DNA from 4 places in the Microbacterium oryzae genome. Region 4 is predicted to be linked to each of the others. Evidence: predicted binding sites of a transcription regulator. Region 4 holds the regulator's gene; each other region holds the start of a gene.
The links. The regulator LexA, encoded in region 4, represses DNA repair genes until DNA is damaged. The targets are predictions, from matches to a motif close to TCGAACANNTGTTCGA.
Positions count from the first base shown of each region.

Region 1: a site for LexA is predicted at 1,996-2,011, ahead of D7D94_RS05305 (HNH endonuclease signature motif containing protein). Genes of this name have one in related genera too.
Region 2: a site for LexA is predicted at 2,720-2,735, ahead of uvrA (excinuclease ABC subunit UvrA). Genes of this name have one in related genera too.
Region 3: a site for LexA is predicted at 2,055-2,070, ahead of D7D94_RS05210 (tyramine oxidase subunit B). Genes of this name have one in related genera too.

Region 1 covers NZ_CP032550.1:1,131,980-1,137,532, reverse strand. Annotated here, with positions in the region: gene D7D94_RS05320 (GntR family transcriptional regulator) at 1-47, opposite strand, end outside; gene D7D94_RS05315 (MFS transporter) at 106-1,344, opposite strand; gene D7D94_RS05310 (MarR family winged helix-turn-helix transcriptional regulator) at 1,341-1,802, opposite strand; gene D7D94_RS05305 (HNH endonuclease signature motif containing protein) at 2,044-3,975, shown strand; gene D7D94_RS05300 (hypothetical protein) at 4,135-4,428, opposite strand; gene D7D94_RS05295 (alpha,alpha-trehalose-phosphate synthase (UDP-forming)) at 4,610-5,553, shown strand, end outside.
Region 2 covers NZ_CP032550.1:1,097,323-1,102,875, reverse strand. Annotated here, with positions in the region: gene D7D94_RS05170 (5-oxoprolinase subunit B/C family protein) at 1-249, shown strand, start outside; gene uvrB (excinuclease ABC subunit UvrB) at 259-2,346, shown strand; gene D7D94_RS05160 (hypothetical protein) at 2,392-2,610, opposite strand; gene uvrA (excinuclease ABC subunit UvrA) at 2,765-5,553, shown strand, end outside.
Region 3 covers NZ_CP032550.1:1,109,451-1,115,003, forward strand. Annotated here, with positions in the region: gene D7D94_RS05205 (FAD-dependent oxidoreductase) at 1-837, opposite strand, end outside; gene D7D94_RS05210 (tyramine oxidase subunit B) at 837-1,991, opposite strand; gene D7D94_RS05215 (LysR family transcriptional regulator) at 2,143-3,063, shown strand; gene D7D94_RS05220 (FAD/NAD(P)-binding protein) at 3,103-5,094, shown strand; gene D7D94_RS05225 (SDR family oxidoreductase) at 5,091-5,553, shown strand, end outside.
Region 4 covers NZ_CP032550.1:1,322,540-1,328,092, reverse strand. Annotated here, with positions in the region: gene D7D94_RS06195 (methylenetetrahydrofolate reductase) at 1-755, shown strand, start outside; gene metE (5-methyltetrahydropteroyltriglutamate--homocysteine S-methyltransferase) at 802-3,117, shown strand; gene lexA (transcriptional repressor LexA) at 3,179-3,862, opposite strand; gene D7D94_RS06180 (LysM peptidoglycan-binding domain-containing protein) at 4,114-4,467, shown strand; gene D7D94_RS06175 (histidinol-phosphate transaminase) at 4,498-5,553, shown strand, end outside.

The sequences.
Region 1 (5,553 bases), 190 kb from region 4:
CTGAGGCGCGCGGGGGAGGGGGCGTGAAGAGGGGCGAAGCCGCTCATCGCGATACCGGTTGAACGGGCATGTTCGCAGTGTACGGCCCCCGCCCCCGCGGCGCCATCAGTCCGCGTCGCCGAGGAGGACGGCTTCGGCTTCGGTCACCGCTGACTCGTGCGCGCCGTCGGCGCGGGCGAGCAGTCGGCGCCCGGAGAAGACGATCACGGCGGCGATGAGCGCGGCGACCGCTCCGAAGACGTAGGGCGCGGTGTCGCCCCAGCTCTCGGCGAGGATCGCGGCGATCGGCGGGGCCGCCGCGCCGCCGAGGAAGCGCACGCCGGAGTACGACGACGAGGCGATCGAGCGCGGCACATCCGTGGCGTCCATGACCGTCTCGGTGAGGATCGTGTTCATGAATCCGTAGAGCAGGCCGCCCACGACGATGCAGGTCACGAGCGTCGGCTTGCTGTGCACGAGGAGGCCTGCGACGACGAGGTCGATCGCGATGAGCGGCAGGACGATCGCGATCGCCGTGGTGCGCTTGACGAAGCGCAGGAGGAGCGGGGCGCCCCAGATCGATGTGATCGCGAGACCGAGGCCCCAGCCGAAGAAGGTGAAGCCGATGCCGAGCGCGGAGAACTCGAGCGGGAAGGGCGAGTAGGCCAGCAAGACGAAGAACGAGATGTTGTAGAACACGGCCGCGACCGCCAGCAGCCCGAGTGCCGGGTTGCCGAGGGCGCGGAAGGCGGCGGTGAGGCGCACGGGTGCGGGACGCTCGGCGTCTGCCGGCGTCTTCAGCAGCACGGAGATCGCGATGATGGCCACGGCCATGAGCACGGCGACGCCGAAGAACGGCGCCCGCCAGGTCATCTCGCCGAGCAGGCCGCCCACGAGCGGGCCGACGGCGAGACCGAGACCGAGTGCGGCCTCGTAGAGCATGATGGCGTTCGCGCTGCCGCCTGCCGCGGCGCCCACGATCGTCGCGAGGGCGGTGGAGATGAACAGGGCGTTGCCGAGGCCCCAGCCCGCGCGGAAGCCGATGACCATGTCGACCGATCCGCTGATCGCGCAGAGGAACGCGAACACCAGGATGAAGGACAGCCCGATGAGGAGCGTCCGCTTGGCGCCGATCCGGCTGGAGATGAAGCTCGTGAAGAGCATCATCAGCCCCGTGATGACGAGGTAGCTCGTGAACAGCAGCTCGCTCTCCGCGGGCGTCGCGTGGAGCTGGTCGGCGATGGCCGGGAGGATCGGGTCCACGAGGCCGATGCCCATGAACGCGACGACGCTCGCGAACGCCACCGCCCATACCTGCATCGGCTGCTGCCACAGCGACGCCTTCTTTTGTTCTCCGGAGCTCATCGTGCCGAGCTCTCCTCTCTGCTGGTCTTCGGTGTCGTGAGATCAGGCGCCGTGCGCCGGGTGAGCAGCGCGGCCGTCGTGCGGATGGCCTCCCACTCGTTCGCATCGAGATCCGCGAAACGGGGGAGGAGTGCGTCGACGAGCTGCACGCGCCAGGCCGCGTAGGCCTCGCGCCCCCGCTCGGTGGCGGCCACGCGCACGGCGCGCGAGTCGTCGGGGTCGCCGATGCGCTCGACGAGCCCGGCCTGCGCCATGGTGCCGATCAGACGCGTCGCCCCGGGCTGGGTGATGCGGCTGAGCTGCGCGAGCTCGCCGATCCGCAGCGGGCCGCTGTCGCGCAGGATGGCGAGGGTGCGCCACTGCGCGGCCGGCGCCTCGTTGCGGGTCTCGAGCGCGGCGACGCGGGTGAGCGCGTGCGCCGCGACGATGATGCTCTCGAGGTCTCGGGCGTGATCCATCCCTCCATCATACCGCGGTTATATAACGTGGGTATGTGGTTCGAGGCATCGATGTCGCACGGCAGGAAGAGTTTAGTTTGATGCTGAATTTGATGCGCCTCGCGTGCGCGCGCGCCATCTCACAGTCCTCGTCGTCTGCACAGTTTGCCTGCAGCGGTGTGTCTCGGGCGGGTTTTCCACACCTGATCGATATTCGAACGTGGATCCGAGGAATGTCGGTGGTCGATTCTATCGTGGAGGCATGGTCAAAGACGCCAGCCCGGTCACGCGGACTGCTTCCACCGTCCCGGTGGACGCGGCGGTCGCGCTGCTGGGTGGTCTCTTCTGCGGGGTGGAGGATCTGCCGGATGTGGACCTGGTGGCGGTGACGGGGCGGGTGGAGCAGCTCGGCAGGATCGTCGACGCGCTCCGTGTACGGGCGGCAGGGGAGGTCACGCGCCGCTCGCGGCGGGGGTTGGAGCATCCGCTGTCGGAGGGGCTGGGGTGCCGCACGGGCCGGGAGGTGCTGGAGCGGGTGACGGGCGTGCCGGGGGCGACGCTGTCGTCGCGGGCGCGGTTGGATGAGGGGACTCGGGAGAGGGAGTCCGCGACGGGACTTCCGTTGCCGGCGGAGCGTCCGGTGCTCGCGGCGGCTCTCGCGGGTGGGCGGATCGGGGTGGAGCCGGCGGCGCTGCTGGTGAAGGCGTTCGATGCGGCGTCGAAGGCGCTGCCGGCCGAGGAGCGGCACAAGGTCGATGCGATGGAGGCGCACCTGGTCGGCATCGCCACCGGCACGATCCGCTCCGACCTCGACGACGCCACCGTCCCGGATGGTCTCGCCGGGCTCCTCGACCCGAAGACCGATACTGCCGACGCCGATGCGGCGGGCGGTGGTGTTGACGCGGGTGGGGTGGTGCCGCCGCCGTGGAGTGTGGTGAAGGCGCACGCGGATGCGTGGGTGGATGTGCTCACGGCGGACGGGTTCGATCCGGACCATGAGCACGACAAGGCGTTCCGGGCACGGGGTCTGACGGTCACGGAGCTCCCGAATGGGAACTTCCGGGTGAACGGGGTCCTCGTTCCCGAAGCCGGAGCCCTCCTCCAGATCCTCCTCGCCGCGCACACCAATCCCGCCCGCGGCGTCACCTTCACCGGCCCCGACGGCGCAGACGGCCCGGACGACTCTGCCGGCGCAGACGGCGCGTCAGCTGAGGGGGCCGCTTCGACAGAGTGCGCGGACGCAGACGCTGACGGTGCCTCGGAAGACGAAGAAGGAGCGAGCGGGTCCACGGGCGCGGACCTCGGGGGCGGGTTCCTGGACGGGGTGGATCCGGAGGATCAGGGCACGAAACCGTGGCAGGCGGCGGAGATCGTCCACGACCCCCGCACCGCGACGCAGAAGCGCCACGACGCGCTCATGGCGATGCTGCAGGCGGCCTCCCGCGCCGCAGAGACCCCGACCCTCGGCGGCGCCGCCCCGACCGTGATGATCCACGTCACCGACACCGACCTCGCCACCACCCACCCCGACACCGACCCGACCGACGAGTCCGCATGCGACGGCTTATCAGGATGGGACGGGTCTCCAGGGTGGGACGGGTCTCCAGGGTGGGACGACTCTCCAGAGTGGGACGACTCTCCAGGGTCGGGGAACGACCATCCTCCGAGCTCCGGGCCGCCACCGACCTCGCCTTCGCCGGCTGCGCCGCCACCCTGGTCACCCTCGCGGCGACGCCGGTCCGGGATCGCGCACCTCGACGGCACCTCCCGGGCGGTGCCGGCATCGGTCGCTCGGCGGATCGGGTGCAGCGGCGACATCCTCCGGGCCGCGTTCAGCCCCACCGGGAGGATCCTGTCCCTGACCAGTGTGCAGCGCATCTTCACCGCCACCCAGCGGAAGGCGATCGTCGCCCGAGACGGTGGGTGCATCATCCCCGGGTGCACGATCCCCGCCGCCTGGTGCGAGATCCACCACGTCCAAGACCACGCCCTCGGCGGCGCCACCCACACCGACAACGGGGTCCTGCTGTGCTGGTGGCATCACCATCACCTGGAGCACTCGGGGTGGGACATCCAGATGCGAAACGGCACCCCCTACATCGCCGCCCCGAACTGGATCGACCGACACCACCGCTACCGGCCCGCACCCACCTCCACCACCCGACTCCACACGAAGATCCGCGGCAGGCAGTAGAAGGTCATGAATCGTCATGCACCAGGCGTCGGCGGGATACGCCTCGAGACCCGCTCACGTCGCTGAGGTGGGTCGTCAGGGTGTCCGATCGAAACGGCAGGCGCCTCGAGCGCACGCCATCCGCTCTGCTTCTTCGCGCTTCGGCTTCCTCGCGCGCTTCTACTTCTTCGCGCGCTTCTGCTTCTTGTCGAGCTTCTGCTTCTTGCCCGGCTTCGGCGTTCCCGCGTACTTGTACTCCTTGCCCGCGATGGGGGAGTCCTCCGGCACCGCACCGCCGTGGGAGGCGGTGCGGATATCGCGCGCCTCGCCGATCGCCAGCAGGAGCGTGATGGCCCAGCTGATCCACGCGAGCCCCACCCGCCACGTGAACCGCTTGTGGTTGGCGCCCTTGAGCAGCGAGTATCCGCTCGTGATCGCTCCGAAGAGGCCGGTTCCCATGAGGTACTTGCGCATGGCACCACGGTAGCGCCGCCGCGGCTGTGGCGACGGCGGCGACACCGGGGGTTGTGCCCGCGGGTGCCGCCTGCTAACGCGCGGAGCGTGTCGCGCCGACGGCGCTTTCGGGCACCGGTCGTGCCCCGGGCGTGCGCCGCCGCCGTGGCTAGACTGACCCGGCACACATTGAAGGAGCGGCATGCCCAAAGCGGACCTCGTCGTCGTAGCCAACCGCCTTCCGGTGGATCGGATCCAGGATGAGAGCGGACAGCCCGCCTGGCGTCGCTCTCCCGGCGGTCTCGTCACCGCCCTCGAGCAGGTGATGCAGAAGGTCGACGGCGCCTGGGTCGGATGGGCTGGGAAGCCCGGACTCCAGGTCGACCCCTTCGACTTCGACGGCACGCACCTCGTGCCCGTCGAGCTCAGCGAGGAGGAGCTCGAGGACTACTACGAGGGCTTCGCGAACGGCACGATCTGGCCGCTGTACCACGACGTCATCGCGACGCCCGTGTATAAGCGGCGCTGGTGGGACGCCTACGTGCGCGTGAACCGCCGGTTCGCGGAGGCCGCCGCCGAGGTCGTGGACGAAGGCGGCTTCGTGTGGGTGCAGGACTACCAGCTGCAGCTCGTGCCGCAGATGCTGCGCGAGCTCCGCCCCGACGTCATCATCGGCTACTTCCATCACATCCCGTTCCCGGCCTACGGGCTCTACGCGCAGCTGCCCTGGCGGCGGCAGGTCGTCGAGGGTCTCCTCGGCGCCGACGTCATCGGCTTCCAGCGCGCGGCCGACGCCGGCAACTTCCAGCGCTCCGTGCGCCGGATCCTCCGCTACGGCACGAAGCGGGAGAGCATCACCATCCCGCAGCCGGACGGCACGGCGCGCACGGCGATCGCCAAGCCGTACCCGATCTCCATCGACGCGCAGTCGTTCATCGAGCTCGCGCAGGATCCGGCCATCCGGGCTCGCGCCGTGGAGATCCGCGAGCAGCTGGGCAACCCGTCGAAGATCCTCCTCGGCGTCGACCGGCTCGACTACACCAAGGGCATCCGTCATCGCCTCAAGGCCTTCGGCGAGCTGCTCGACGACGGCCGCGTCGAGGTGGGTGACGTCACGCTCGTCCAGGTGGCGAGCCCCAGTCGGCC
Region 2 (5,553 bases), 230 kb from region 4:
CTCGAGGGGGCCCGCGCCCTCGAGCGCGCGGTGACGGCGGAGCTGCCGAGCGAGGGGATGGCCGCGGGCGCCGTGCAGGTGCCGCCCCACGGCCATCCGGTCGTGCTGCTGCGGGACCGTCCCGTAACCGGCGGATACCCCGTGATCGCGTGCGTGGTGACGGACGACCTGGACCTCGCCGCGCAGACGCCGCCCGGTGCGCGCATCCGCTTCCGCCCGACCGCCCTCGATGTCGGAGGCCCCTTCTAGGCTGGAAGCATGCAGACCACACGCAGCGTCCGGCCCTTCGAGGTGGTGAGCGAGTACCTGCCGAGCGGCGACCAGCCGAAGGCGATCGCCGAGCTCGCCGCGCGCATCAACGCGGGTGAGACCGATGTCGTGCTGCTGGGAGCGACCGGCACCGGCAAGTCCGCGACGACCGCCTGGCTCATCGAGCAGGTGCAGCGGCCGACCCTCGTGCTCGCGCACAACAAGACGCTCGCCGCGCAGCTCGCGAACGAGTTCCGCGACCTCATGCCGAACAACGCCGTCGAGTACTTCGTCTCGTACTACGACTACTACCAGCCCGAGGCGTACGTGCCGCAGACGGACACCTTCATCGAGAAGGACTCGTCGATCAACTCGGAGGTCGAGCGACTGCGGCACTCGACGACGAACACGCTGCTCAGCCGCCGCGATGCGGTCGTCGTCAGCACCGTCTCCTGCATCTACGGCCTCGGCTCGCCCGAGGAGTACCTGCGCGCGCTCATCGCGCTGCAGGTGGGGGAGCGGTACGACCGCGATGCGATCATCCGGCAGTTCGTCTCGATGCAGTACAACCGCAACGACGTCGACTTCTCGCGCGGCAACTTCCGCGTCCGCGGCGACACGATCGAGATCATCCCGGTCTACGAGGAGTTCGCGATCCGCATCGAGCTGTTCGGCGACGAGATCGAGGCGCTCTACAAGCTCCACCCGCTCACCGGCGACGTCATCGAGCGGATGGACGCGGTCGCCATCTTCCCCGCGACCCACTACGCGGCCGGCACCGACACCATCCAGCGCGCGATCAAGACGATCGAGGTGGAGCTGGCGGAGCGGCTGCAGGAGTTCGAGAAGCAGGGAAAGCTGCTCGAGGCGCAGCGGCTGAAGATGCGCACGACGTTCGACCTCGAGATGCTCGAGCAGCTGGGCTTCTGCTCCGGCATCGAGAACTACTCGCGGCACCTCGACCAGCGCGCGCCCGGGCAGCCGCCGCACACGCTGCTCGACTTCTTCCCCGACGACTTCCTGCTCGTCATCGACGAGTCGCACGTCACCGTGCCGCAGATCGGGGCCATGTACGAGGGCGACGCGTCGCGCAAGCGCACGCTCGTGGAGCACGGCTTCCGCCTGCCGAGCGCCATGGACAACCGGCCGCTGCGCTGGGACGAGTTCAAGGAGCGCATCGGCCAGACCGTGTACCTGTCGGCGACGCCCGGCAAGTACGAGATGGGGATCGCCGACGGCGTGGTGGAGCAGATCATTCGCCCCACCGGGCTCGTGGACCCCGAGATCGTCGTGAAGCCGTCCAAGGGGCAGATCGACGACCTGCTCGAGGAGATCCGCCTGCGCGTCGAGCGCGACGAGCGCGTGCTCGTCACGACGCTCACGAAGAAGATGTCGGAGGAGCTCACCGACTTCCTCGGCGAGCACGGGGTGCGGGTGCGCTATCTGCACTCGGACGTCGACACGCTGCGCCGTGTGGAGCTGCTCACCGAGCTGCGGCAGGGCGTGTACGACGTGCTCGTGGGCATCAACCTCCTCCGTGAGGGACTCGACCTCCCCGAGGTGTCGCTCGTGGCTATCCTCGACGCCGACAAGGAGGGGTTCTTGCGCTCGGGGACCTCGCTCATCCAGACCATCGGCCGCGCCGCGCGCAACGTCTCGGGCCAGGTGCACATGTACGCCGACACGATGACCGACTCCATGCGCAAGGCGATCGACGAGACCGAGCGTCGCCGCGAGATCCAGATCGCATACAACCTCGAGCACGGCATCGACCCGCAGCCGCTGCGCAAGAAGATCGCCGACATCACCGACGCGATCACGCGCGAGGAGGCCGACACCGCCGATCTGCTGTCCAAGCGGGACTCCGCGCGCACGAAGTCGGGCAAGGGCAAGGGCAAGACGCCGACTCCGGTGCGCCGGCGCGAGGGCATCGCCGCGGAGGGTGCGAATCAGCTGGAGGAGACGATCGCCGAACTCACGCAGCAGATGCTGGCGGCGGCGGAGGAGCTCAAGTTCGAGCTCGCCGGACGCCTGCGCGACGAGGTGCAGGACCTCAAGCGCGCGCTGCGGCAGATGGAGAAGGCCGGACACGCCTGAGCGAGCGGTCCGTGCCGGGCTCGCTCGGCACGGACCAGGAGGCGCTCACTCCTCCGGGCAGCGCAGCTCGCCGTCGCGCTCGACGTGGTCGATGCGCGGGTGGCCGCAGTGGACGCACGGCGAGCCAGGGCCGTCGCCCAGCTGCGCGGGGCCGGCCATCCGGATGAGCATGTCGTTCGCCCATTCGTAGACGCCGCCGGCGGCGCGGATCCGCTCCCGGAGATGCGGGTGCGCGTGTCGGACTCCGCTCTCCATGATGATCATCTCCTCTCGTCCTCAGTATGCGCCGGGGTATGAGCCGGGCCAAGGGGTCTCCGAGCGGTCCGCGGCGGTGCGCTCTCGGGCCGCGTCTTCGAGTCCGCTGAGCGAAGCGTCGAACAAAGGTCCGCGTGTCCGTGGCGGTCCTTAGGATTGTGAGGTGCCCATCATCCCCGTCGCCTCGCCCGGAAAGATCAGTGTCCGCGGTGCCCGCGTGCACAATCTCAAGAACGTCGACCTCGACATCCCGCGCGACTCCCTCGTCGTGTTCACGGGCCTCTCGGGCTCCGGAAAGTCGAGCCTCGCGTTCGACACCATCTTCGCCGAGGGGCAGCGCCGCTACGTCGAGTCGCTGAGCGCCTACGCGCGCCAGTTCCTCGGGCAGGTCGACCGCCCCGACGTCGACCTCATCGAGGGACTGAGCCCCGCCGTCTCCATCGACCAGAAGTCGACCAACCGCAACCCGCGCTCGACCGTCGGCACGATCACCGAGATCTACGACTATCTCCGCCTCCTCTGGGCGCGCATCGGCGTGCCGCACTGCCCGCAGTGCGGCGAGCGGATCCAGCGCCAGACCGTGCAGCAGATCGCCGACCAGCTGATGACCCTCGAGGAGGGCACGCGCTACCAGGTCGTCGCCCCGGTCGTGACGCAGAAGAAGGGCGAGTTCGTCGACCTCTTCAAGGAGCTCGCGGCCAAGGGCTACGCGCGCGCGGTGGTGGACGGCGAGCTCGTGCAGCTCGCCGAGCCGCCCGTCCTCAAGAAGTCGTACAAGCACGACATCGCCGTCGTCGTCGACCGACTCGTCGCCCGCGGCGACATCCTCGGCCGCGTGACCGACTCGGTGGAGACCGCGCTCGGGCTCGCCGGCGGCGTGCTGCAGGTGAACTTCGTCGACGAGGAGGGCGACGACGCCTGGCAGTCCTTCTCGGAGCGCCTCGCGTGCCCCAACGGTCACCCCCTGCAGCTGACCGAGATCGAGCCGCGCACCTTCTCCTTCAACGCGCCCTTCGGCGCCTGCCCGGCGTGCTCCGGCCTCGGCACCCGCATGTCGGTCGACGTCGAGCTCATGCTCGGCGACGAGGAGCTGTCCATCCGCGAGGGCGTCATCGTCCCGTGGACGACGCAGGGCAAGGGCCTCTTCCAGTACTACGAGCGGCTGCTCGAGGGGCTGTCCGACGAGATGAACTTCTCGCTCGACACCCCCTGGCGCGCCCTCGCGCAGGACGTGAAGGACGCCGTCCTCCTCGGCCAGGACTACAAGGTCAACGTGCGGTTCAAGAACCGCTGGGGCCGCGAGGTGCGGTACGCGAGCGGGTTCGAGGGCGTCGTGCCCTACATCGAGCGCCAGTACGCGCAGGCGGAGACCGACACCACGCGGTCGCGCTGGGCGGAGTACCTCCGCGAGGTGCCGTGCCCCGTCTGCAACGGCGCGCGTCTGAAGCCGGAGGTGCTCGCCGTGAAGGTGGACGGGCGCTCGATCGCCGAGACCGCCGACCTCAGCCTCGAGGACACGCTCGCGATGATGAACGACGTCGTGCTCACCGACCGCGAGAAGCAGATCGCCGCGCAGATCCTCCGCGAGATCCGCGTGCGCCTGGAGTTCCTCATCCAGGTCGGCCTGAACTACCTCACGCTCAGCCGCGCCGCCGGCTCGCTCTCGGGCGGCGAGGCGCAGCGCATCCGCCTCGCCACGCAGATCGGCACCGGACTCACCGGCGTGCTCTACGTGCTCGACGAGCCGTCGATCGGCCTGCATCAGCGCGACAACCGCCGGCTCATCGACACGCTCGTCACGCTGCGCGACCTCGGCAACACCCTCGTCGTCGTCGAGCACGACGAGGAGACGATCGAGGCGTCGGACTGGGTCGTCGACATCGGACCCCGCGCGGGCATCGAGGGCGGCGAGGTCATCCACTCCGGCCCCTTCACCGCCCTCGTGCAGGACGAGCGCTCGCTCACGGGCGACTACCTCTCGGGGCGCCGCGCGATCGAGACGCCGAAGAAGCGCCGGAAGATCGACCGCAAGCGCATGCTGACGGTCGTCGGCGCCCGCGCCAACAACCTCCGCAACGTCTCCGCCGACTTCCCCCTCGGGGTGCTGACGGCGGTCACCGGCGTGAGCGGCTCGGGCAAGTCCACCCTCGTGAACGACATCCTCTACGAGGTGCTCGCGCAGCGTCTGAACGGCGCCCGCACCGTGCCGGGCAAGCACACGCGGGTGACGGGCCTCGAGCACCTCGACAAGGTCGTGCACGTCGACCAGGCGCCGATCGGCCGCACGCCGCGGTCGAACCCGGCGACCTACACCGGTGTCTTCGACCGCATCCGCAACCTCTTCGCCGACACCCCCGAGGCGAAGGTGCGCGGCTACAAGGCGGGGCGGTTCAGCTTCAACGTCAAGGGCGGCCGCTGCGAGGCGTGCTCCGGCGACGGCACGCTCAAGATCGAGATGAACTTCCTCCCCGACGTGTACGTCGACTGCGAGGTGTGCCACGGCAAGCGCTACAACCGCGACACCCTGCAGGTGCACTACAAGGGCAAGAACATCGCCGAGGTCCTCGAGATGTCGATCGCGGAAGCCGAGCAGTTCTTCGAGCCGATCCAGGCCATCCACCGCTACATGAAGACGCTCGTCGACGTCGGCCTCGGCTATGTGCGCCTGGGGCAGGCCGCCACGACCCTGTCGGGCGGCGAGGCGCAGCGCGTGAAGCTCGCCACCGAGCTCCAGCGGCGCAGCAACGGCCGCTCGATCTACGTGCTCGACGAGCCGACCACGGGTCTGCACTTCGAGGACGTCCGGAAGCTCCTCCAGGTGCTGAACGGGCTCGTCGACAAGGGCAACAGCGTGCTCGTCATCGAGCACAACCTCGACGTCATCAAGTCGGCGGACTGGATCGTCGACCTGGGTCCCGAGGGCGGCTCCGGCGGCGGCACGATCGTCGCCAC
Region 3 (5,553 bases), 210 kb from region 4:
CTTCTGGCCGCCGAATCCCGCGTCGCGTCCTCCCGGCAGTCCGTACGTCTGGATGTCCTCGCCCTTGTAGATGAACGTCGGCCAGCTCGTGGCCGCTCCGGATGGCGTCTCGCCGCGGTCGGACGCGTCGCGGTACGGGAAGTGGAAGGCGTTCTCCTGCCGGACCTGGAAGTCCGGGAGCGCGCGCAGGAAGCCCTCCGGAAGGTCCAGTCCGTCGAGGAGCGCGGGCAGCCACCCGCCCGCCGCGACGATCACCTGATCGGCGTGCACGGTCTCGCCGGTCGCCGACGCGATGACGTACCCGGTGGATGCCGCCCGCACCGACACGACCTCCCACCCCGTGCGCACCTCGGCCCCCGATGCGCGCGCGAGATCGAGCATCGCGGTCACCGATCGCTCGGCGTCGATGACGCCGGCGCCCGGGTGCCACAGCACGTCGCCGTCGAAGGCGAGCCCATCCCACCGCTCCTGGGCCGCGGAGCGAGAGAGCATCTCGTGCTCCACGCCCGCGCCCTCGAGCACGCGAGCGAGCCGGTGGGGGTCGCGGACGGCGCCGAAGTCGAGCGATCCGCTCGGCGTCACGAGGGTCGCGCCGTGCGCGGCCTCGAGCTCGTCCCAGCTGCCCCGCGCCCGCACGACGAGCTCGGTGTAGAAGGGATCCGGGTATGCGTAGCGGAAGATGCGCGCCGAGCCGTGGGAGCTTCCCCCGGCGGACGCGGGAGCATCCCGCTCGAGCACGAGCACCTCGGCACCCGACTGGGCGAGCCGCCAGGCCGCGGCCGCGCCGCTGAGACCGGCCCCGATGACGACGTGCTTCGCCGTGGTCTGCGCCGACATCAGGCGAGGTCCGGCGCGTTCCAGAGGTTCAGCTGGGTGCCGATCCCCATCTCGACGGCGTTCTCGTAGACGGTCTTCGCCCACGCGACGTCCTCCACGCCCATCCCGCCGACGCTGAACAGCACGGGCTGCTCGTCGAACTCGCGCCCGACGGCGGTGCCGTCGAGCACGTCGCCGATGTTCACGACGCGCGACTCGTCGAGCTTCCCGAGGCCGATGAGGTCCTGCCAGTACAGGCCGATCATGCCGAACGCGGTCTCGTGGGACGGGGCGGGGTACTCCTCCGCCCACGCCTCGTAGATCTTCTTCGCGTCCGCGATGAGGCGGGCCTTCCCCGAGAGGGTGTACTCCTCGTCCATCTTGAGATTCGCCGGCAGGCTGAGGAACGCCCCGGGCTTGATCCAGTCCCCGTCGATGTAGGGGTAGTTCTCCGATCCGACCAGGCCCGTGACCGCCTCCGAGACGATGTCGCTGTCGCGCACGGCGGCCTCGACGGTGTCGGCGATCTCGATCGTCGTGAACTGCGGGTAGTGCTCCTTCACGTACGCGGCGAAGGACTCCGAGGTGGAGCGGCGGCGCCCGTTGATCCGGATGGTGTCGAGGGAGGGGCGGGCCGTCGTCATCGCGTGCAGCGCGCTCTTGTTCATCGCGCCCGGGCCGATGATGCCGAGGGTCTTCGCGTCGACGGGAGCGAGCTTCTTGGCGGCGGCGCCGGGGACAGCGGCCGTGCGGTAGGCGCTCTCGAGGTTGCCCGACATGATCGCGAAGGGGGCGCCGGTCTCCTTGTCGTTGAGCACGATGAGGTGGATGGAGCGGGGCAGCCCCTTCTCCCGGTTGTCGATGTTCGACCCGTACCACTTGACGCCGGCGGCGTCGAAGCGCCCGCCGAGATACGCCGGCATCGCCATGAAGCGGCGGTCCGCGGCGTCGAGCGGCATGCCGGGGAACGGCGAGGACGGGGGGAAGCTGATCTGCGCGCCGTGCGAGTTCCACGTGCTCCCGGCCATCCGATAGTCGCCCTTGGCGACGAGCACGAGCACCTCCTCCATCACCTCCATGCAGCGGGCCATGTCCTTCATGCCGGCGGCGATGACCTCGGGCTCGCTGAGGTAGAGCATGTCGATACGGGTGTCGGATGGGAGTTGTGCGCTCACGGGTATTCCTTCGGAAGTCGGGTGGTGCTTCCCCCTCAGAGAAACTCATTTCGGGAATTCAGGTCAAATATCTTTTCGCGCGGAATTCATAGCGCGATGCTCGCAATATGCCCGAAACATATCGGTAATATCCGAGCCCTATCGTCACCTCATGGAGATCCGCCAGCTGCGCTATTTCCTGGCCGTGGCGGAGGAGCTGCACTTCGGTCGGGCGGCCCAGCGTCTCCATATGTCGCAGCCGCCGCTCAGCGTGCAGGTGGGGCGCTTGGAGGAGGAGATCGGCACGGCGCTCTTCGAGCGCAGCACCAGGCGCGTGAGCCTCACCCCCGCGGGAGTTCATCTGCGCATGCGCGCGAAGGAGATCCTCGAAGACGTCGACGCGGCGGGCCGGGAGATGCGCGAATACGCAGACGGTCTCGTCGGTCGCCTTTCCGCGGGATTCGTGAGCTCCGCGAATTACACCGTCCTCCCCGGCGTCGTGCAGCTCTTCCGCGCTCGTCGCGAGAATGTCGAACTGGCTCTCGTTCCGCTGACCTCCGGGGAGCAGTTCGAGAGACTGCGCGCGGGCACCCTCGACGTCGGCATCGTGCGCGACGAGCTGCCCCCGGGCGACGCGCACGCCCCGGCGCTCGTCACCGAGGTCGTGTACGAGGAGCGCCTCGTCGCGTGCGTCCCCGTGACGCATCCGCTCGCGACGCGCGCGGAGCTCGCGCCCGCCGACATCGTCGAGGCGCCCATGATCGCCTACCCGCGGTCGCTCATGCCCGGGTTCGTCGACCGCGTCTCGGCGGCGCTGGCCTCGGCCGCTCGCGCGCCGATGGTCGTCGAGGAGGTCGTGCACCAGGAGACCGCCCTCAGCTTCGTCGCCGCGGGCGTGGGACTGAGCGTCCTGCCGGAATCGGTCCGCCAGCTCGTGCCGCCGTCGATCGCGGTCGTGCCGATCGCGGGATCGCCCACCACCCGGCTCCTCGCCGCGCACCCGGCCGGCGGCGACGACCATCCCGCCCGCTCCGCCTTCGTGGACTGCCTGCGCGAGGCCGCGCGCGCTCTCGCGGCGGCGAGAGCGGTCTGATCGCCGCCGCCCGCTTCCGCGAGCGGGAGAATGGTGGGGATGCCCTCCTCTTCTCGACCCGTCATCGCGATCATCGGCGCGGGCCCGCGCGGCGTCTCGCTCCTCGAGCGGCTCGGCGCGAACCTCCCCGCCGACGCCGAGCTCGACATCCACCTCGTCGACGACACGCAGGTCGGCGCCGGGCGGATCTGGCGCACCGAGCAGCCGCGCGAGCTCTGCATGAACACCCTCGCCGACGCCGTCACGCTCTTCACCGACGACGCCGCCAGCATCGCCGGCCCCGTGCGGCCGGGGCCGACGCTGTACGAGTGGTGCCAGCTCGCCCGTCATGCCGCGCTCGACGATGCGGCCGAGGTCGTCGCCCGGATCCCCGCCGCGCACGTCTCCGCCTTCCGCCGCGTGCCCGTGCGGGCGGGGCTCGTCGACGACTACCGCGCAGAGCTCCGTGACCAGCGCCCCGAGTCCCACCCGTCGCGCTCGCTGTACGGCGAGTACATCGCCTGGTGCCTCGCGCACGCGCGCGCGGCGCTGCCGGCGGGGGTGGTCGTGCACGAGCACCTCGGCCGCGTGCAGGCCACGCGACGCGAGGCCGGGCGCGAGGTGCTCGACCTCGGCGACGAGCAGCTCGTGGCCGACGCCGTGGTGGCGGCGACCGGATGGCTCGCGCGCGCGGTCACCGCGGAGGAGCGGCGCATCCTCGCCGCCGTGGACGGCCATCCGGATCTCGTCTGGGTGCGGCCCGACTCCCCCGCGGATCAGACGCTCGACGCGGTGCCCGACCGCGCGACGGTCATCGTCCGCGGGCTCGGCATGGGCTTCTTCGACGCGATGGCGCTGCTGACCGTCGAGCGCGGCGGCGTCTTCGTCGAGGACGCCGAGACCCCGACGGGACTGCGCTACGTCCCCTCGGGTCGCGAGCCGGTGCTGCACGTGACCTCGCGCCGCGGCGTGCCGTTCCGGGCGAAGACGCAGTACGGGTCCCTCCCGCCGCGGGCCCCCATGCACCACCTCCGCGGCGTCGACTGGACGGCCGTGCCGCGCCCCATCGACTTCGACGCGCGCGTGTGGCCCCTCATCCTCCGGGATGCCTTCGCCGCCTACCACGCCACGCTCGCGCGCGTGAAGCCGGGCTCGGTGGAGCTCGATGCCGCACTCGCGGCCATCCGGTCGGCCCCGCTGGAAGCCGACGGGGCGGCCACCCGCACCCGGATCGACGCGCTCGCCGACGCCGTCGCGCCGTTCGTCGCCGATGCGGCGGACCGGCTGGACCTCGCCGCGGCGATCTTCCCCGGCGACGGCGAGACGTGGCCATCCCCTGCCGCGTTCGACGCATGGGTCGCGCGGTTCGTCGCCGACGACCTCGCGGAGGGGGCGCGCGGTGCGGACAGCGCGCTCAAGGCCGCGCTGTGGTCCATCGCGTCGGCGCGCGGCATGGTGAGCCGCATCGGCGCGTTCGGCGGCTTCGACGCGGAATCTCGCGCGTCGGGCTTCCGCACGCTGATGACGGTCGGCGGCATGGTCGGGTCGGGCCCGCCCGCGTTCCGGAGCCGGCAGCTGCTCGCCCTCATGGCGGCCGGGCTCGTCCGGTTCATCGGCCCGGCCGGCGCGGTCGACGTCGCCGACGGCGCGTTCCACGCCTCGTCGCCGGCGGTCGCCGGGTCCGGCGTGTCGGCGGCCGTGCTCGTGGACGCGTGGATGCACGCGCACGACCTCGCGCAGACGGCGGACCCGCTCGTCCGCTCGCTCGCCGCGGCGGGGCGCGTGCGGCCCTTCGCCGCGCCGTCGCGGCTCGAGGGCGACGTCGACACCGGCGGGTTCGACGTGGAGCCCGAGTCCGGGCGGATCGTCCACGCCGACGGCACGGTCGACGACGCGTTCCACGTGGCCGGCATCCCCCTCGACGAGACCATGCACGACGCGATCATCAGCCCGATGCCGCGCACCGACCCCACCATGCTGCGCGAGACCGATCGCGTGGCCCGATCCCTCATCGCCGCAGCCCGTGCGGCCCGAACCAGGAGCGCCTCATGACAGAGAACCGACCCACCGCCGTCGTCACGGGAGCCACCGGAGGCATGGGAGCCGAGATCGTCCGCGACCTCGTCCGCACGCACCGCGTGGTCGCGCTCGGCCGCCGCGCCGACGCCCTCGCCGCGCTGGCGGAGGAGACGGGTGCGGAGACGCGCCGTCTCGATGTGACGGACCGCGACGCTCTGGCGGCCCTGGCCGCGGAGCTCGACCGCGTCGACGTCCTCGTCCACGCGGCGGCTCTCGGCGACCACATCTCCGTCGAGGACGCCACCGAGGACGACTGGACGCGGATGCTGTCGACGAACGTCGTGGCGCCGTCGCTCCTCACCCGCGCGCTGCTGCCGCAGCTGCGCGCGAGCGTCGCCACCGTCATCTTCATCGGCTCCGGCGCCGGCACGAAGGCCGCGCCGGGCAGCGTCGTCTACACCGCCTCGAAGCACGCCCTCCGCGCGGTCGCCG
Region 4 (5,553 bases):
AGAACACCGACGTGGAGCCCCTCGCGCACCTCACGTGCGTGGGCAACGACTACGCCACCGCGAGCGCCCTCATCCGCGAGTTCCTCGTCGCCGGCGTGCTGCGCTTCCTCGCGCTGCGCGGCGATCCGCCCCTCGGCAAGGCGGAGGGCGACGTGTTCCTCGGCGACCTCACCACCTCCGCCGAGCTCGTCCAGCTCATCCACCGCGTGCAGGCGGAGCGGGCGCCGTACAGCGAGACGACGATCCCCGGCCATCCCGAGGCCGCCCGCGTGGACCCGCGGCCGCGCGCTCGGACGACGGTCGCCGCGTTCCCCAACGGCCATCCGCGCTCGCGGCACCCCCGAGAGCACATCGACGCGCTGCTCGCGAAGCAGGCGGCGGGAGCCGACGCCGCGATCACGCAGCTGTTCTTCCACGCGGAGGACTACCTGCGGTTCGTCGACCGTGCGCGCGCCGCCGGCGTGGTGATCCCGATCCTCCCCGGCATCATGCCGGTGACCTCCCCGGGCAAGCTCGCCCGGATGCTGGAGCTGACGGGGGAGCCGCTGCCGGCCGACCTGTCGATCGACCTCGAGGTCGAGCCCACCGCGGAGGGCCGTCGCGAGGTGGGCATCGCCTACGCCGCGCGGCTCGCTCGCGAGGTGCTCGCGGGCGGCGCCCCGGGCATCCACCTGTACGCCTTCAACGAGCACGAGACCGTGCTCGCCGTCCTGCGCGAGGCGGGCATCCCGCTCCGCGAGACCGCCGCTTCCTGACCGCACTCATCCCCGGAGACATCCGGAACCACGAAGGAGACCAGCGATGACCGACTTCCCCCTGGGAACGATCCTCGGGTACCCCCGCATCGGACGCCGCCGTGAGCTCAAGCGCGCGGTCGAGGCCCACTGGGGCGGCAAGATCGACGAGTCGGAGCTGCGCGAGCGCGCCGCCGAGCTGCGACGCGCCACGCGCACGCGCCTGGTCGAGCTCGGCCTCGACGAGCCGTCGGCCATCCCCGAGTCGTTCTCGTTCTACGACCAGGTTCTGGATGCCGCGCTCGCCGTGGGCGCCCTGCCCGCGCGGTTCGCCGACCACCGCGAACAGGATGGCTCGATCGGCCTCGCCGCCGAGTTCGCCGCCGCGCGCGGCGACGGCGAGAACGCGCCCCTCGAGATGACGAAGTGGTTCGACACGAACTACCACTACCTCGTGCCGGAGATCGGCCCGGACACCGTCTTCGCCGCGCAGCCCGCGCGGTACGCCGATCTCGTCGCCGAGGCGGCGGCCGACGGCGTGAGCACGCGCCCCGTCGTCGTGGGCCCGGTGACGCTGCTGGCGCTCGCCAAGGCCGCCGACGGCGCCGCGGCCGGATTCCGGCCGCTCGACCGCCTCGCCGACCTGCTGCCGGCGTACCTGGAGATCCTGTCCGCACTGCGCGCAGCGGGCGCCGAGTGGGTGCAGCTCGACGAGCCCGCCCTCGTGAGCGAGACGCTCGAGGTCAGCCCGGCCGAGGTCGCGCGCGCGGTGGCCGAGGCCTACGCGGTTCTCGGCGCGGCGGAGGATCGACCGCAGCTCCTCGTCGCCGCCCCCTACGGCGCACCGAGCGTCGCGGGATGGGGGGCGCTGGTCGGCACGCCCGTCGAGGCGATCGCGCTCGACCTGGTCCGCGGCGGCGTGCCCGCCGCCGTCGACGGGGTCGAGGAGAAGACCATCGTCGCGGGCGTCGTCGATGCGCGGAACATCTGGCGCGGCGACCTCGACCGGGCGTGGGCGCTTCTCGAGCAGACGAGCGGGCTGAAGCCCGCACGCGTCACCGTGGGCACCTCGAACTCCCTGCAGCACGTGCCGCACGACGTGGCGGATGAGCCCGACCTCGACCCGCGCCTGAAGACCTGGCTCGCATTCGCCGACCAGAAGACCGGGGAGGTGTCCGTCCTCGCCCGCGGACTCCGCGAGGGACGCACCGCGGTCGAGCACGCGTTCACGGAGGCCGCCGTCGCCCTCGCCGACCGCCGCTCGGCACCCGGCGTGCACGACGACCGCGTCCGCGCCCGCACGCGCGCCCTCGCGCCGACGGACTTCGAGCGCGGTGCCGTCGAGGAGCGCGTCTCCGCGCAGCGCGACGCGCTTGCGCTCCCGCCGCTTCCGACGACGACCATCGGCTCGTTCCCGCAGACCGGCGACATCCGCCGCGCGCGGGCGGCGCACGACCGCGGAGAGCTGACGACGCCCGCGTACGAGCAGGTGCTCCGCGACGAGGTCGAGCGGGTCATCCGCCTGCAGGAGGAGCTGGGACTCGACGTGCTCGTGCACGGCGAGCCCGAGCGCAACGACATGGTGCAGTACTTCGCCGAGAACCTCGACGGCTTCGCGGTGACGCGCAACGGCTGGGTGCAGTCGTACGGTTCGCGCGCCACGCGCCCGTCGATCCTCTGGGGCGACGTCTCCCGGCCGGCTCCCATCACCGTGCGCTGGGCGACCTACGCGCAGTCGCTCACGTCGAAGCCCGTCAAGGGCATGCTCACGGGTCCGGTCACGATCCTCGCCTGGTCGTTCGTCCGCGACGATCAGCCGCTCGGCGAGACCGCCCGTCAGGTCGCGCTCGCGCTGCGCGACGAGATCGCCGATCTCGAGCAGGCCGGCATCGGCATCATCCAGGTGGATGAGCCCGCCCTGCGCGAGCTGCTGCCCCTGTACGCCCGGGCACGCGACGCATACCTCGAGTGGTCGGTCGGGTCGTTCCGGCTGGCGACCGCGAGCGCGCGCCCGGCCACGCAGATCCACACGCACCTCTGCTACTCCGAGTTCGGCACCGTCCTCGAGGCGATCTCGGCGCTCGATGCCGACGTCACCTCGATCGAGGCCGCCCGCAGTCGCGACGAGCTCTTCGAGGCACTCGCCGGTTACGAGCGGGGGATCGGCCCCGGCGTGTGGGACATCCACTCGCCGCGCGTGCCGAGCGCGGCGGAGATCGGCGGCCGCATCGATCGCGCCGTCGCCGCCGTCGACGTCGACCGCGTCTGGATCAATCCCGACTGCGGTCTGAAGACGCGACAGTACGAGGAGACCGTGGCGTCGCTGGCGAACCTCGTCGCCGCGACGGGCGAGGCACGGGAGGCGCTCCTGGCGCGCGCCTGACCCGAAGACGATGAGAGAGCGGGAGCCGACGGCTCCCGCTCTCTCATCGTCTCCCCGCGCCTCACACGGAGCGGAGGATCGCCACGACCTTCCCGAGCACCACGGCCTCATCGGCGAGGATCGGCTCGAACGCGGAATTGCGGGGCAGCAGCCAGGTGTGGCCGTCGCGCTGACGGAACGTCTTGACGGTGGCCTCGCCGTCGACCATCGCCGCGACGATGTCGCCGTTCTCCGCCGTACCCTGCGAGCGGACGACAACCCAGTCCCCATCGCAGATCGCGGCGTCGATCATCGACTCGCCGCTGACCTTGAGCATGAACAGCTCGCCCTTACCGACCAACTGACGGGGGAGTGGGAAGATCTCCTCGACCTGCTGCTCGGCGGTGATCGGCACGCCCGCCGCGATGCGTCCGACGAGGGGGACGAGGGCGGCATCGCCCACCGCGGGGCCCGCGTCTGCGGGGTTCTCGGCGGCGGATCCCGGCAGGTCGATGAGGACCTCCATGGCCCGCGTCTTGCCCGGGTCGCGCCGCAGGTAGCCGCTGAGCTCCAGCTGGCCCAGCTGGTGGGTGACGCTCGACAGCGACTTCAGCCCGACGGCGTCGCCGATCTCGCGCATGCTCGGCGGGTAGCCGTTGTGCTGGATGGAGCGCTGGATGACCTCGAGGATGGCCAGCTGCTTGTCGCTCAGGCTCTTGCGTCGCCGCGTGCGCGGCTTCTCCTCGCGCGTACCCGCATCCGTCATGTCCGTGCTCCTTCGCTGCCCCGCTCGAATGTCGGAGGTGCGTGGTGTGGTGGTCCCGTCGGTGAAAACGCTAGCGGACGCACCGCGAGACGGGGAGCTTTGTTCGAGCGTGTTGGGCATTCCTCGCGAGAGCAGTTCGAAGACAACTCTTGACACTCGTACGAAATCGAAGATAGGTTCGGAACATCGCTTCGGCAGCGAGATCCTGAGGGATCCGCACCGCCCGAAGAGATCTACAGGAAGGAAAGGCCATGCGCGCACATCGCTCCGCTCCGGCTCCCGCCACCCGTCTGCGCCTGACCCTGCGCGGTCGCCGCGTCCTCGCCGGCCTCGCCGCGGCCCCCGTCGTCGCGGCGATCGGCTTCGGCGCTCTCAGCGGCGGTGCCGCTCTCGCCTCCCGCGCGGACAGCGCGCCCGCCGGCACCTTCGACACCGTCACCGTCGGTGCGGGGGACTCCCTGTGGGAGATCGCCGAGACCGTCGCCCCCGATGCCGACCCTCGCGACGTCGTCGACGAGATCCTGCACCTGAACCAGCTGCGCGACGGCGTCATCGCCGCCGGTCAGCAGCTCGCCATCCCCGCCGCCTACTCCACCGCCGGCTGAGCGCGCGCGGCGGCGCTCTAGCATGGACGGGTGACCGTCTCACTCGATGACCTGCCCCTGCGCGACGACCTCCGCGGCCAGCAGCCGTACGGAGCGCCGCAGGCGCCCCTCCCCGTCGCACTGAACGTCAACGAGAACACGCATCCCATCCCCGACGAGGTCGCCGACGACATCGCGGACTCGGTGGCGCTGGCGCTGCGCGACGTGAACCGCTACCCCGACCGGGAGTTCACCGCGCTGCGCGAGGGATTCGCGGACTACCTCGGCCACGGCATCCAGCCCGAGCAGGTGTGGGCGGCCAACGGCTCCAACGAGGTGCTCCAGCACATCCTGCAGGCGTTCGCCGGCCCGGGTCGCACGGCGTTCGGCTTCGCGCCCACCTACTCGATGTACGCCCTCCTCACGCGCGGAGTGGGCGCGACCTACGTCTCCGGCGAGCGGGGGCCCGCCTTCTCGCTCAGCCCGGAGAGCGCGGCCGAGCAGGTGGCGGCCGCCCGCCCCGATGTGGTCTTCCTCTGCGCGCCGAACAACCCCACCGGAACCCCGATGGAGAACGACGTGATCGAGGCGGTGTACGAGGCGTCGGAGGGCATCGTCATCGTGGACGAGGCCTACCGCGAGTTCGCTCCCCGCGACGCGCCGTCGGCGCTGCAGCTGCTTCCCGGGCGGCCGCGGCTCGTGGTCTCGCGCACGATGAGCAAGGCGTTCGCCTTCGCCGGTGCCCGCGTCGGGTACCTCGCCGCGGACCCCGCCGTCATCGACGCGCTGCGGCTCGTGCGCCTGCCCTACCACCTCAGCGCCCTCACACAGGCGGCGGCGTCGGCTGCGCTGCGTCATGCCGACACGATGCTGGGCATGGTCGACGAGATCGTGGAGCAGCGCGACCGCATCTCGGCGACCCTCGAGGCGCTCGGCTACACCGTCTACCCGACCTGGTCGAACTTCGTGCTGTTCGGCGGCGTGGAGGACACCCGGGCGACGTGGCAGGCGCTGTACGACCGCGGTGTGCTGATCCGCGACGTCGGCATCCCCGGACACCTGCGCGTGACGGCGGGGACCGAGGAGGAGACGAGCGCGTTCCTCGAC